DNA from 4 places in the Paenibacillus litoralis genome. Region 4 is predicted to be linked to each of the others. Evidence: predicted binding sites of a transcription regulator. Region 4 holds the regulator's gene; each other region holds the start of a gene.
The links. Region 4 encodes LexA, which represses DNA repair genes until DNA is damaged. Its sites were predicted from a motif close to CGAACATATGTTCG; they were not measured.
Positions count from the first base shown of each region.

Region 1: the regulator LexA is predicted to act here: its motif matches at 1,831-1,844, upstream of recA (recombinase RecA).
Region 2: the regulator LexA is predicted to act here: its motif matches at 1,725-1,738, upstream of ACKGJP_RS16390 (DNA polymerase IV).
Region 3: the regulator LexA is predicted to act here: its motif matches at 1,063-1,076, upstream of ruvA (Holliday junction branch migration protein RuvA).

Region 1 covers NZ_CP176395.1:5,186,490-5,189,618, forward strand. Annotated here, with positions in the region: gene ACKGJP_RS21785 (RecX family transcriptional regulator) at 1-602, opposite strand, end outside; gene recA (recombinase RecA) at 710-1,756, opposite strand; gene ACKGJP_RS21795 (competence/damage-inducible protein A) at 2,047-3,129, opposite strand, start outside.
Region 2 covers NZ_CP176395.1:4,018,989-4,022,117, forward strand. Annotated here, with positions in the region: gene ACKGJP_RS16380 (MarR family winged helix-turn-helix transcriptional regulator) at 1-11, shown strand, start outside; gene ACKGJP_RS16385 (MBL fold metallo-hydrolase) at 392-1,492, shown strand; gene ACKGJP_RS16390 (DNA polymerase IV) at 1,990-3,129, shown strand, end outside.
Region 3 covers NZ_CP176395.1:6,068,280-6,071,408, reverse strand. Annotated here, with positions in the region: gene ruvC (crossover junction endodeoxyribonuclease RuvC) at 170-745, shown strand; gene ruvA (Holliday junction branch migration protein RuvA) at 1,255-1,887, shown strand; gene ruvB (Holliday junction branch migration DNA helicase RuvB) at 1,906-2,916, shown strand; gene ACKGJP_RS25680 (SpoIID/LytB domain-containing protein) at 3,003-3,129, shown strand, end outside.
Region 4 covers NZ_CP176395.1:4,200,757-4,203,885, forward strand. Annotated here, with positions in the region: gene glnA (type I glutamate--ammonia ligase) at 1-182, shown strand, start outside; gene ACKGJP_RS17445 (YjcZ family sporulation protein) at 488-610, opposite strand; gene ACKGJP_RS17450 (YjcZ family sporulation protein) at 643-741, opposite strand; gene lexA (transcriptional repressor LexA) at 1,460-2,083, opposite strand; gene ACKGJP_RS17460 (LysM peptidoglycan-binding domain-containing protein) at 2,367-2,732, shown strand; gene ACKGJP_RS17465 (DUF896 domain-containing protein) at 3,018-3,129, shown strand, end outside.

The DNA of each region.
Region 1 (3,129 bases), 990 kb from region 4:
GTAGCGCTCGTGTAGCCTCTGCGAAGAAGGAACGACGCCAGCTTCTGCTTACGTTCATAGGGTTCCCCTTTTAGAGAAGAAAGCTTCTTCGCCGCCAATTTGCTTGCGTTTGCCAGCTCCGCTTCTTCATCAAGCGATGCGATCGCCTCTTGGATGTTTTCGCTTGCAATACCTTTTTGCTGAAGCTCTTGTTTAACCCAGTTGCGTCCCTTACTTTGGTTCATGATGCGATGCTCGGTCCATTGCATGGCAAACATGCCGTCATCGATCAGCTTCTCGTTTTTGAGCCTCTCGATCGTCAAGTCGATTATCGTTTGCTCGTAGCCCTTCAGCTTGAGCTTCTGCCTAACTTCCTTCATCGAACGCGGACTCCGGCCGATATATCGGAGCGCATGAGCGTATACCTCCTGCCGCTCCTCGGCCTGAATAACCTCCAGCATCCGCTCGTTATCGATCGTTTCGCCCTTGAGCAGCCTGTATTTGATCAAAATATCCTCGTGTACCGAGAAAGCAAACGACTCATCCACAAATATATTGTAGCGGCGTTTATTCCGCTTCTGCTGTTCTACCGACGTAATGACGGATTCTTGACTCTGATTCATTGCGTGCCTCCGGTCCTATAGCCGAGCCCTGTGTGAGGGACCGGCGTTTCGTTCTAGTTATAAAAAGAAAGACGCCCTTTGTCAATCAAAGGCGCGTCTTCCGGTCTTTATTCGAACAATGCCGCTTCTTCCTCTTCGTCATCCTGGGAAACCGCCATATTAGCAGTCGGCACCAACACGCTGGCATCGCGAATCTTCTTCTCGATAATGTCGGCAATGTGTTTGTTATCCTTCAAATACTGTTTCGCATTTTCGCGCCCTTGGCCGAGACGTTCGCCTTCGAACGAATACCAAGCGCCGCTCTTGTCGATAATGTCGAGCTCCGTGCCCATATCGACGATGCTGCCTTCTTTAGAAATGCCTTCACCATACATAATGTCTACCTCAGCCTGCTTGAACGGAGGCGCCACTTTGTTCTTTACAACCTTAATGCGCGTGCGGTTACCGATCATATCGTTGCCTTGCTTGATCGTCTCGATACGACGTACATCCAAACGGACCGAGGAATAGAACTTGAGCGCGCGTCCGCCTGGCGTTGTTTCCGGGTTGCCGAACATTACGCCGACCTTCTCGCGAAGCTGGTTGATGAAAATCGCGATAACCTTCGATTTGTTGATAGCGCCGGACAGCTTCCGCAGCGCTTGCGACATGAGACGAGCCTGCAAGCCGACATGAGAGTCGCCCATATCGCCTTCGATTTCCGCTTTCGGTACGAGCGCGGCAACCGAGTCGATGACGATAATGTCTACCGCTCCGCTGCGCACGAGCGCTTCCGCGATTTCGAGCGCCTGCTCGCCGGTATCCGGCTGAGACAGCAGCAGCTCATCGATATTGATGCCCAGCTTGCTTGCATATAAAGGATCAAGTGCATGCTCCGCATCGATGAAAGCGGCTTGTCCGCCGGCTTTTTGCACTTCCGCAATCGCGTGCAAGGCTACGGTTGTTTTACCGGATGATTCCGGTCCGTATACTTCTATAATTCTGCCGCGGGGAAATCCGCCTACGCCGAGCGCGATGTCCAGCGCCAGCGAGCCGCTTGGGATCGTCTCCACCTGCATGTGAGTCGATTCCCCGAGCTTCATGATCGAACCTTTTCCGAACTGTTTCTCGATATTACGCAATGCCGCTTCCAATGCCGCACGACGATCCGCCAACTTGTCCACTTCCTCTACTGGTTATGTTATAGATCTATCATAACTTCTTTTTCGCCGGTTGCCAAGTAGTTTTTCGAACATATATTCGCATATTCCCCACAAAGTGAAGCGAATTCCTCGCAGCGGATTCCTATTACTTTGCTGGGAGCCCCGATAAAAAAATGGACTATGCAAGAACATACATTCAAAAAGCCCACAAAAAAACCGCAACAAAGAAGGATTTCTTTGCTACGGTGCTTCCGTTAACGTTTCATTAATTATAGAAGAATGCACCCAAAATATCAAGAAGACTATTCCGGATTATCGCTAGAGAGGAGCTTCCAGAGCTGGTAGAGCGCGCTCTTCGCCGCCTTCAGCTTGATCAGCTCGCGGCTCCCCGACTGCTTCGTTTCGAATGCAGCCGTTTCGCCCCCGCGCCGCGCTATGGCGATGTAAACGAGTCCGACCGGCTTGCCCTCCGACGGATCCGGACCCGCTACGCCGGTTACCGAAATCGCAAAATCCGTTCCTGTCCGCTCGAGCAGCCGTTCCGCCATTTCGCGGGCCGTACGCTCGCTGATCGCCCCCGGCGCCCCTTCGCCTTCCATGAGCTCCATCGGCACGCCGAGCAGCGCATGCTTAATCCTGTTCGTGTACGTAACAAATCCGCCCTGGTACACCTGGGAGCTTCCCGGCACCGAGGTCACCATGTCACTAAGCATGCCGCCGGTGCAGCTCTCCGCCGCAGACAGCGTAAGTCCGCGGCCCGCCATCGTTTCGACAATGGTCCTTTCGATCGGCACGTCGCGGTCCGCGTACAAATGCTCGCCGAGTCGTTCGCGAATGATGCGAACCGTCTCTTCCATATTGGCATCCGCCTGCTCTTGGGAGGCTGCTCTTGTAGTCAGCCGCAGCGTAACCTCGCCTTCCTTCGCGTAAGGCGCAATCGTCGGATCCTCCTGCTTCTCGATCAGATCGAGCAGCCGGTGCTCCAGAAAGGATTCCCCGATGCCGGCGAATTTGAGCATTTTGGAGAAAAGAGGCTGTTCCTCGCCCATAATCGCGCGCAGCCACTCCGTTCCGTAGCGCTCGAACATCGGCTTCATCTCTTTAGGAGGCCCTGGAAGCAGCATGTAGTGCGTTCCGCCCTGCGTGAGGGCTATGCCTACCGCCAGACCCGTATCGTTCGGTAGCGGGTCGCTGCCTTCGAGCATGAGCGCCTGCCTTGCATTGCTCTCGACCATCGCGATTCCCCGGCCGCTGAAAAACTCCGTCATCGTATCCATCGAAGGCTGATGAACGATCAGCTTGCGATCCAAGTAGGAAGCCAGCACGTCCTTCGTCAAGTCGTCCTGCGTCGGTCCGAGCCCCCCGGTGCAAATAATGACGTCCGC
Region 2 (3,129 bases), 180 kb from region 4:
CGAATTTGTGACGTTGCCAGAAGCATGTTACTAAGATTGCCGAAAACAAGGGAGCCCCGCGACAGGTTGGCGTTCCCTTGTTTTTTTGTTTCCGGATGCGGGGCAAAGAGAATCCGGCTTGACGACGAATAAGAGGCGGGAGCCGGACCGGCTTGATCGACCGGAGCTGCTTTTGATTAGCCTTGGGATGCGCCGGCACGCAGGTTTTTTTGATTAGGCTTCCCTGCAGTCGCACGTCTATGCGGGCTCTGCGCTGAGGTCTCGCGCGCAAGGCTCGGCGGCTCTTGCGTCGCGGTGCGGGCATGGGAACGCGGCTCGATCCGCTTTTTTACACAAGAGCTCTATGCTATAATCGGATGATTATGATTTGGAAGAAAACGGGGCGAAATTGATGGATACATTGGCGGACGCGGCGGACATCCTTCTTATCCTCGCAGGTTTGCTGCTCTTGGTTTTTCTGTTCATGCGGCTTTACCCCGCTTTCGGCGGAAAAGCGCCGAAAGAGGATCTGCGTCAATCTCCTCATTACCGGGACGGGACGTTCAGCAATCTGATCCCTACGTCCATGAACATGGATCTGAAGACGAACCTTGCGGTATTGCGCGAATTTGTAAAGGGGAACCCGAAAGGAAGGCCGGGAAGACCGCTCGGCGTCGAGCCTCTGCCTCTTCCGCTTAACGGCGCGCAGGGCCGGGTTACCTGGTTTGGGCACTCGGCTTTGCTGCTCGAGCTGGACGGCAAGACGATGCTGCTGGACCCGATGTTCGGGAAGACGCCTTCTCCGTTCCCGCTGTTCGGGGGCAAGCGGTATAGCGGGCCTCTGCCTGAACTGGAGAAGCTCCCGGCGATCGACGTTGTGTTCTTGTCTCATGACCATTACGACCATTTGGACTATGGCTCCATCAGACGGATCAAAAACAAAGTCAAGCGTTTCTGCGTCCCGTTAGGGGTGGGGAGCCATTTGGAAAGATGGGGCGTCGAGCGGGCGCGGATCGAAGAGCATGACTGGTGGGAGGAGTTCGAATGCGACGGGCTTCGGCTGGCCTGTACGCCCGCAAGGCATTTTTCGGGAAGACGCCTGACGGACCGCAACTCCACGCTGTGGTGTTCATGGGTCATAGCGGGCCGGCATGCCAGCGTTTATTTTAGCGGAGACAGCGGCTACGGTCCTCATTTTGCGGAGATTGGAGAAAAGTACGGGCCCTTCGACCTGACGCTGATGGAATGCGGCCAATATGACGAACGGTGGGCTGCGATTCATATGATGCCGGAACAAACGGTGCAAGCTCATCTGGACGTTAAGGGCCGGGTCATGCTCCCTATTCATTGGTCGGCCTTTACGCTGGCTCTGCATGAATGGACAGACCCGATCGAGCGTGTGACGAAGGCTGCCCGGGAACGAGGCGCGCATGTTTCTACGCCAAGAATCGGGGAGCCGGTTCTGATCGGCGCTGCCGAATACCCGGACTCCGCTTGGTGGAGAACGTATTAATCGTGAAAGTTGTGAAGATGCGCATTGCGGTGCGCTTCTTTTTTTGCTTCGAATGCTGAAAATAATAAGCGTATCGCGGCGGGGGCTCTTGTTCGCCGTTCGTCTTTATGCCGCCTTTCGGAGGTTTGTGGAGTTTTTCCGACAATCGCTGCTGTTATAGCTTCTATTTATTTATCGAACAATTGGAAGTTTTGTCAAATGGGTGTAAAGTTACATTTTGCCACTTGCATAACGAACAAGTGTTCGGTATATAATGATGAATATAATCAGTGTTTCCTTTCGGAGGGTTGACCATGCGTACGGCGAAGAACCGAACGATTTTTTTGGCGGAATTCATTCCTGTAGGTTTAGCATTTTTTGTTTTTCACGCAATTCCCACTGCATTGCGAACATACACTCTGTATATAATAAGAATATATGTTCGTGTTTATTAGTGGGTCATATGTGCGAAGGTGTTGGACGCATCTCCGAATCGCGACTATACAGGAGTGGATGTCATGCCTCAAGAGCGAACCATTATGTTAATCGATGGACAGTCATTCTATGCTTCGATTGAAAAAGCGGCCCAGCCGGCCTTGAAGCATAAGCCGGTAGCTGTAGGTGACCCCTCTAGAAAATCCGGCATCATTTTGGCCGCTTGTCCCATTGCCAAATCACGCGGTGTGACGACTGCTTCAAGAGTGGGCGAGGCGCTCGCGAAATGCTCCGATTTGGTCGTAATACGCCCCCGAATGCAAACCTATATCACGGTATCCTTACTCATTACCGAGATATTCGAGTCATTTACAGACCAGGTTGAACCCTATTCCATCGACGAACAGTTTCTCGATGTTACGGGTTCTGTCGGTTACTTCGGGGCTCCGGAGGAGATCGCCCGCCAGATCCAGACACGTGTTCAGTTATCGACAGGAGTTTGGACCCGTTGCGGAATTGGACCTACCAAAATACTGGCGAAGATGGCTACGGACAATTTCGCCAAAAAAATGCCCAATGGTATTTTCAAACTTGGCTTCGACAATTTGGAATCTGTATTATGGCCGCTGCCGGTGCATCAAATGTTCATGGTTGCCTCTCGAATGACTCGTCACTTCACACGCATGGGTCTTTACACGATTGGCGATATTGCTCGTCTGGAACTGGGTGATTTTAAAAGGCGCATGCGTAAAGAAATGGGCAAGCAAAGCGATATACAAGCGGAATATTATTGGCAAACAGCACGTGGCATAGACCCTAGTCCTGTCGTGGCAAGTATTCGAAATCAATTGAAATCGGTAAGTCACGGCAAGGCGCTCAGAAGCAGCCTTTATCGGAAACTTGAAGATATTGAGGTTGTACTGCTGGAATTGGTTGTGGAGGTCTGCCGTCGCAGCAGGAGAGTGGGTTACATCGGGCGAGTTGTATCCGTCGGAGCAGCGGAAACGGATGGCCAGCGCTCGGCATCGTTTAATCGACAGGTAACGCTTGAACAACCGACATCCCTTTCACATGAAGTCGCAGCAGCGGCTTTCGGGATTTTCCATAAACATTGGAGCGGTATGCCTGTTAGCCACCTGTATATTGCACTGACTCAGCTGACCGATGATAGCGTCATTCAGCTTACTTTTTTCGATGACCGGATCAAAACATACGATCTAGAA
Region 3 (3,129 bases), 1.9 Mb from region 4:
CAGCCAATCGTCCAAACGGCCGATGAGGCCGCGGGTTTCCGGTTTGTTTTGCGCACAGCCTTAACGTAGCTTGAACTATCTGCTATAATGGCGGAAGGAATACATATGTTCGCGTATCCTGGCGGCTCATAACAATCGAGCGCGGTTTGATCGATGGGAGAGAACAATCTTGCGCATTTTGGGAATCGACCCGGGGATAGCGATTGTCGGCTTCGGTTTTATCGACAAGAACGGGAGCAAGCTGACGCCTGTGCAGTACGGCTGCATTCAGACGGAGGCCCACACCGATCCGGGTGAACGTTTAAAAATGGTTTACGACGCGGCAAAGCAATTGATCGATACTTATAAACCGGATGCTGTAGCGCTGGAAAAGCTTTTTTTCAACAAAAACGTAACGACCGCCTTTGCGGTATCGCAAGCCCGGGGCGTCATCATGCTGGCCGCCGTGCAGCAGGGGCTGCCGCTCGCGGAATATACGCCTTTGCAGGTCAAGCAAGCTATTGTCGGTTACGGGAAGGCGGAGAAGCGCCAGGTGCAGGAAATGACCCGCATGTTCCTTGGCTTGTCCGAAATCCCGAAACCGGACGACGTCGCGGATGCGCTCGCGGTTGCCATCTGCCATGCCCATTCCTATGTGATGGCGGCCAAAATCAGCGAAAACCCCGCCCCGGCCGCAAGCCGGCTCGCCGAACTCTTGCAGGAAGCCAAAAAGCAAAGCAAACGTTCCAAACGTCCGGAATGGTAGATTGCTGGAGGTAGAATCAGCGTAGCCTTTGTGGAAATCGGTGGATCGGGTAAGTTGAACAAAAAGAAATGTGAAGTAAGCAGTGAGGTAAGGCAGCCGTTTTAATGGGCGTATACACTGCGAATACAGTCGGCATGAGCACCGTATATCAAAAGTAGAGCGTGTCCTGAAACTTTGCATCAGGCAAAGTTAGGACGAAAAGCGGCCCCGAGCGCGTAGTACCAGCATTGTGCTAATTCTTCGGAAATGCGCGTGTTTACTTGCGGGAGTCCAGAGGGCCGGCAGGCCCTTGGGGTCCTCCCCTTAGCGCTTCAATTCGAAATCTTGTTCGATTGAAGCGCTGTAGAAGGGGAGGATTTAGGAGGGGTCGGAACGCTTTTTAGGTTCTCCTGTTTCCTGAAGTAGTGACAGTTGTTTTGAAATAATAGTCGTTAGAAGTTAGAAGTTAGAAGTTAAAAGTTTACTAGCTTTAAGAGAAGCCTCTCGGAGTAGAGGAAGGGAGTACGCTCATGATCGACTTTTTGCGAGGACAGCTCGCCCACCGGGAGACGGAATACGTCGTGCTTGACGTAGGCGGCGTAGGCTACCGGGTATTCTGCCCGAATCCGTATGCGGTTGGCGCAAGCGGGGATGGAACTCCCGTCACAATGTTCATCCATCATCATGTCCGCGAGGACGCCATTCTTTTGTTCGGCTTTGCGACCCGCGAGGAGCAGGCCTTGTTCCGCAAGCTGCTGGACGTGTCGGGAATCGGACCGAAGGTAGCGCTCGGCATTTTGTCGGCGGGGCGTCCGGATGCAGTCATTTCCGCCATTTATCAGGAGAATATCGCGTTTCTAACCCGTTTGCCGGGCATCGGCAAGAAGACGGCACAGCGCATCATTTTGGATATGAAGGATAAGCTTGCGGATTTGCCTGTAGGCGGTCTTATTCCGGTCGCTGCGGCGTTCGCGGCGGAGAAAGAAGAGGCACCGGGGGCCGGGGGCGGCGCTTGGAAGGAAGCGAAGCTTGCGCTTGTCGCTCTCGGATACAGCGAGACGGAAGTGGACCGCGTTTGGCCGGATGTGCGGGACAAGGCGACGGGACTGGAGAAGCCGGATACATTTGTGAAGCTGGCGCTGCAGGCGCTGTTTAAAGGCTAACGGACGAGGAGGACGATTATGGAAGACCGCATTATTTCGGCTCAGCTGATGATGGAAGAACAGGCCGCCGAGCTCAGCCTCCGTCCCCGCTATTTATCCGAATATATAGGCCAGACAACGGCCAAGGAAAATTTGAAGGTGTTTATCGAGGCCGCCAAGCAGCGTCGCGAGGCGCTCGATCATGTGCTGCTCTACGGTCCGCCGGGGCTCGGCAAAACGACGCTGTCGAACATAATCGCCAACGAGCTCGGCGTCAACATTCGCACGACATCCGGTCCCGCGATCGAGAGACCCGGCGATTTGGCTGCGCTGCTGACGAATCTGCAGGAAGGCGACGTGCTCTTTATCGACGAAATTCATCGCCTCCACCGAACGGTGGAAGAGGTGCTGTACCCGGCGATGGAGGATTTCGCCCTCGACATCATGATCGGCAAGGGCCCGAGCGCCCGCTCGGTTCGGCTCGATCTGCCGAAATTTACGCTGATCGGAGCTACAACGAGAGCCGGACTCCTATCCGCTCCGTTGAGAGATCGTTTCGGCGTCGTTAGCAGACTGGAATACTATACGGTGGACGAGTTGACTTATATCGTCAGCCGTACGTCCGAAATCTTGCAGGTGCCGATCGTCGGCGAAGCGGCCGAGGAAATCGGGATGCGCTCGCGGGGGACTCCGCGTATCGCCAACCGTCTTTTGAAGCGGGTCCGCGATTTCGCGCAAATCCGCGGGGACGGCGTTATTACCGTTGATATCGCAGGGACGGCACTTGAGCAAATTCAAGTGGATAAACTGGGCTTGGATCTTATCGATCACAAAATGATAAAAGCGATCATTACGAGCTTTCAAGGCGGACCGGTCGGACTCGAGACGATCGCTGCCACGATCGGCGAAGAAAGCCAAACGATTGAAGACGTATACGAGCCGTATTTGCTGCAGATCGGCTTTCTTCAGCGAACGCCGCGGGGCCGCATGGTAACGCCTCTCGCTTACCGTCATCTGGGCTTTGAACCGCCGAAGCGGGAGGATAAGTAAACAGGCAATCGTTTCTACACCGTAACTTTTCGTATGTCGCAAGCGTCTTAACTAGCGACAACATGTGAGGGGAGAAGACGCAACCGATGACCAAACGTATCAAGAAGCGGCTGATCGTCGGCGCAGCCGTCTCGCTGCTATCGGCGGCGGTGCCGATCCAGCAAGCGCAGCAGGCCTACGCGGCTGCAGCGCCGGCCGCACCGGCTGTTGCTA
Region 4 (3,129 bases):
TTCCTAGCTTGCCGTCCGATCTGAAGGAAGCGTTGGCTGAGCTGATCCGCAACGAAGTCGTTTGCGAAGCGCTCGGCGAGCATGCGCTGACTCACTTCTTTGAGCTTAAAGAAATCGAGTGGGATATGTACCGCACGCAAGTGCACCCATGGGAACGCGAGCAGTATATTACGTTGTACTAATTGAGGAAGCTCTTGACGCTTCCTATTCAAAAACGCATTTTTTGAGAAAACAGCCTTTTGGCTGCGAGCTGACGCCGAAATTTATACGGCGTCAGCTTTTTTTGTTGGGCTAGAAATATGCTGCTTTAATAAATCGTATGACATAAACGTAGAGCGCTTTCGCTTTCACGAGTAAGACGATATCATACGCCTTGGATAAATGACTAGGGGAGTACATTCGCTATTTATACTGAAGAGCCTAAAATGAAAAGTATGGTTATGTAGAAGGGAACAAAAAGCGATCCCTCCTGTTATGCATTCGCTTATTAACACCAAGAGCTAACGCAAGCGCAAGCGACAATGACCAGCAAGATAAAAAGAACCAGGATTACGCCGGTGGAAGTAAATCCTCGATTCCCATAACCGCGAACTTCAGCAATTTCGCTCATTCGGTTCCCCTCCATTCTTTCTTACGATGAAATCAGTAGCCGAATCCGCAAACGGAACAGGCGACAATGACCAACAAAATGAACAATACCAAAATCGTGCCGGTCGACGTGAAAGCTCCACCCAACGACATCGAAATCCCTCCTTGTTTGGTATCCATCTGGCTATATTCCCGAAAGGGCCATTTCAACCAGCTGCCTGATGACATCATATGGTTTCGAATGCTTTTTGATTGGGTTAGTGACGATAGTTATTAATTTTATGGGAAATGCTGATGGGCGCGATTATTATTTATAAGGCGTAAGGAGGGCGATCGCGGAACCAAAGCGTCATGATTATGATGAATCGGATGTCTGACCGTTTCCGCAACGGATCGCACAGAGTGTGAACGGACTCGTTCACGTGATGGTCGAACCAACTGTTTTCAGAGATACGAAAGTCGGAGATTGTCTCTGCTTCCGGACCCGCTACTTTTGCCGGTTCAAGTTGTCCCTTCGCCATGCTAATAAAATTTCGGCAGTCCAAAGAAGGGGAGAATTTTTTGCAAAAATAAAATGGGCGCATGGTGGTGACTTCGGGCATTACCTCGAAGGAAAGTTCCTTCCAATCATATCCCCATAATGTTTTGAAAGCGAATACGATGCTGGGTATATGGGGGATAACAAATGATTCTAGCTTTTTTACTAGTAATTGAGATGGGCTGCCTATAACGAATAGATGTCGTTATTATACTCTAAATATTTAAGATTTTTCGGTTGCGGGAACATCAAAAAAGGAATCTTCCATTGCGGAAGATTCCTTTACTAGGAACAGTAGAGACGCTTGTCCTTGAAGGTCGGAGCGACGAGCGATTAGTGAATGTTTCGGAATACGCCGATTACTTTGCCGAGAATAGATACATGCTTTAATCGGATCGGTTCCATGTGTTCGTTTTGGGGCTGCAAGCGGATGTGGTCTTTCTCCTTATAGAACGTCTTCACGGTAGCTTCATCGTCCTCGGTCATCGCTACGACGATATCGCCGTTATTTGCAGTTTGCTGCTGGCGGACGATAACAAGATCGCCGTCATGGATACCTGCATCGATCATACTCTCTCCGACGATGTTCAGCATGAAGACGGCATCGTCTTTCACTACATTGTTTGGCAGCGGGAAGTAGTCCTCAATGTTCTCCGTAGCTGTAATCGGCATCCCGGCAGTAACTTTCCCGACGACGGGCACTCTCGTAAATGAGAACGAAAAATTTGCTGCGGACTCGTCCTGAAGTCCGATTATTTCGATCGCGCGAGGCTTTGTCGGGTCGCGGCGAATCATGCCTTTCTTCTCAAGACGCTCCAAGTGACCGTGAACGGTCGAGCTGGAAGCAAGGCCTACCGCTTCTCCGATTTCCCGTACGGACGGCGGATAGCCTTTATCCCGCACTTCGTTCTTGATGAAATCAAGGATCGCCTGCTGGCGGTTTGATATTTTCCCCACCGAAAACCCTCCTAATCTTGGTAACTAATTATCGACATTATAGCACAGAACCCGAGTTCGTACAAACATAAGTTCGAGTTTTTGTTCGTATTGCTCGTTTGGGTGTTCGGAGGCGAAAGAAGGGCATGGAGCGGGCGGAGAGCGCCTATTCCGGCCTCTGCATGCGGCTCGAAAATACGAACAGAAAAAGGGAACAAACGTTCTAAAAAGATGTTGACACAAACAACCGTTCGTATTAAGATATGGGTATCGAAACAGAACAAACGTTTGGGGGTCGCCAATCATGAACGCAGCCATTAACCAAAGAAGACAAAATGTGAACAGAACAAATCGCAAACAACCGACATCCGTTTCTCATAAAAAGCTTATCCGCCTTTTCTTTTTCCTGCTTGCCATTGTCGTCTCGTTTTCCTGCGGAGCCATTTTTAAAAGTTATGCTTCGGCGCAGGATACGTCTTCGGCACCGCTTGCATTTCACGCTGAAACAGTGAAAAGCGTAGACGTGGTAAAAGGAGATACGCTGTTAAAAATCGCCCGTGAACACGCTCCAAAAGATGCGAACATCCATGCGTATGTCGATAAAATCAAAAAGCTGAACGGACTGAAAAATGCCATGCTTCAGGAAGGTCAGATCTTAGAACTCCCTTAATGCGGAGCCCCCTTCTCTAGAAGGGGAACCTCACTTCAATGATTGATGCCGAATATAAATGAATTCATAAGAACACACCTTCCGGGACGCCGGGCTAGGTGTGTTTTTGTTTATCATGCTGTAGCGTCAAGCTTCTTCTCTTTCATATTCGGGATAATTTGCTTGCGCTTACTTGCGAAATCTTGACAAGAGCCGCGTAGGAATGGCAAAGTAATAAGGATTGCGCTATGATTACGAAAGATTGGAATATCATCTTCTCGATGGTTACGCAGGAGGGAATTGAAAATGAATATGGATCAGACGGTCGAGCGCATTAATGAGCTGGCCCGCAAAGCGAAGACGGTAGGTTTGACGGAGCAAGAGCTGGAGGAGCGCAACGAGCTGCGCAAGCGTTATA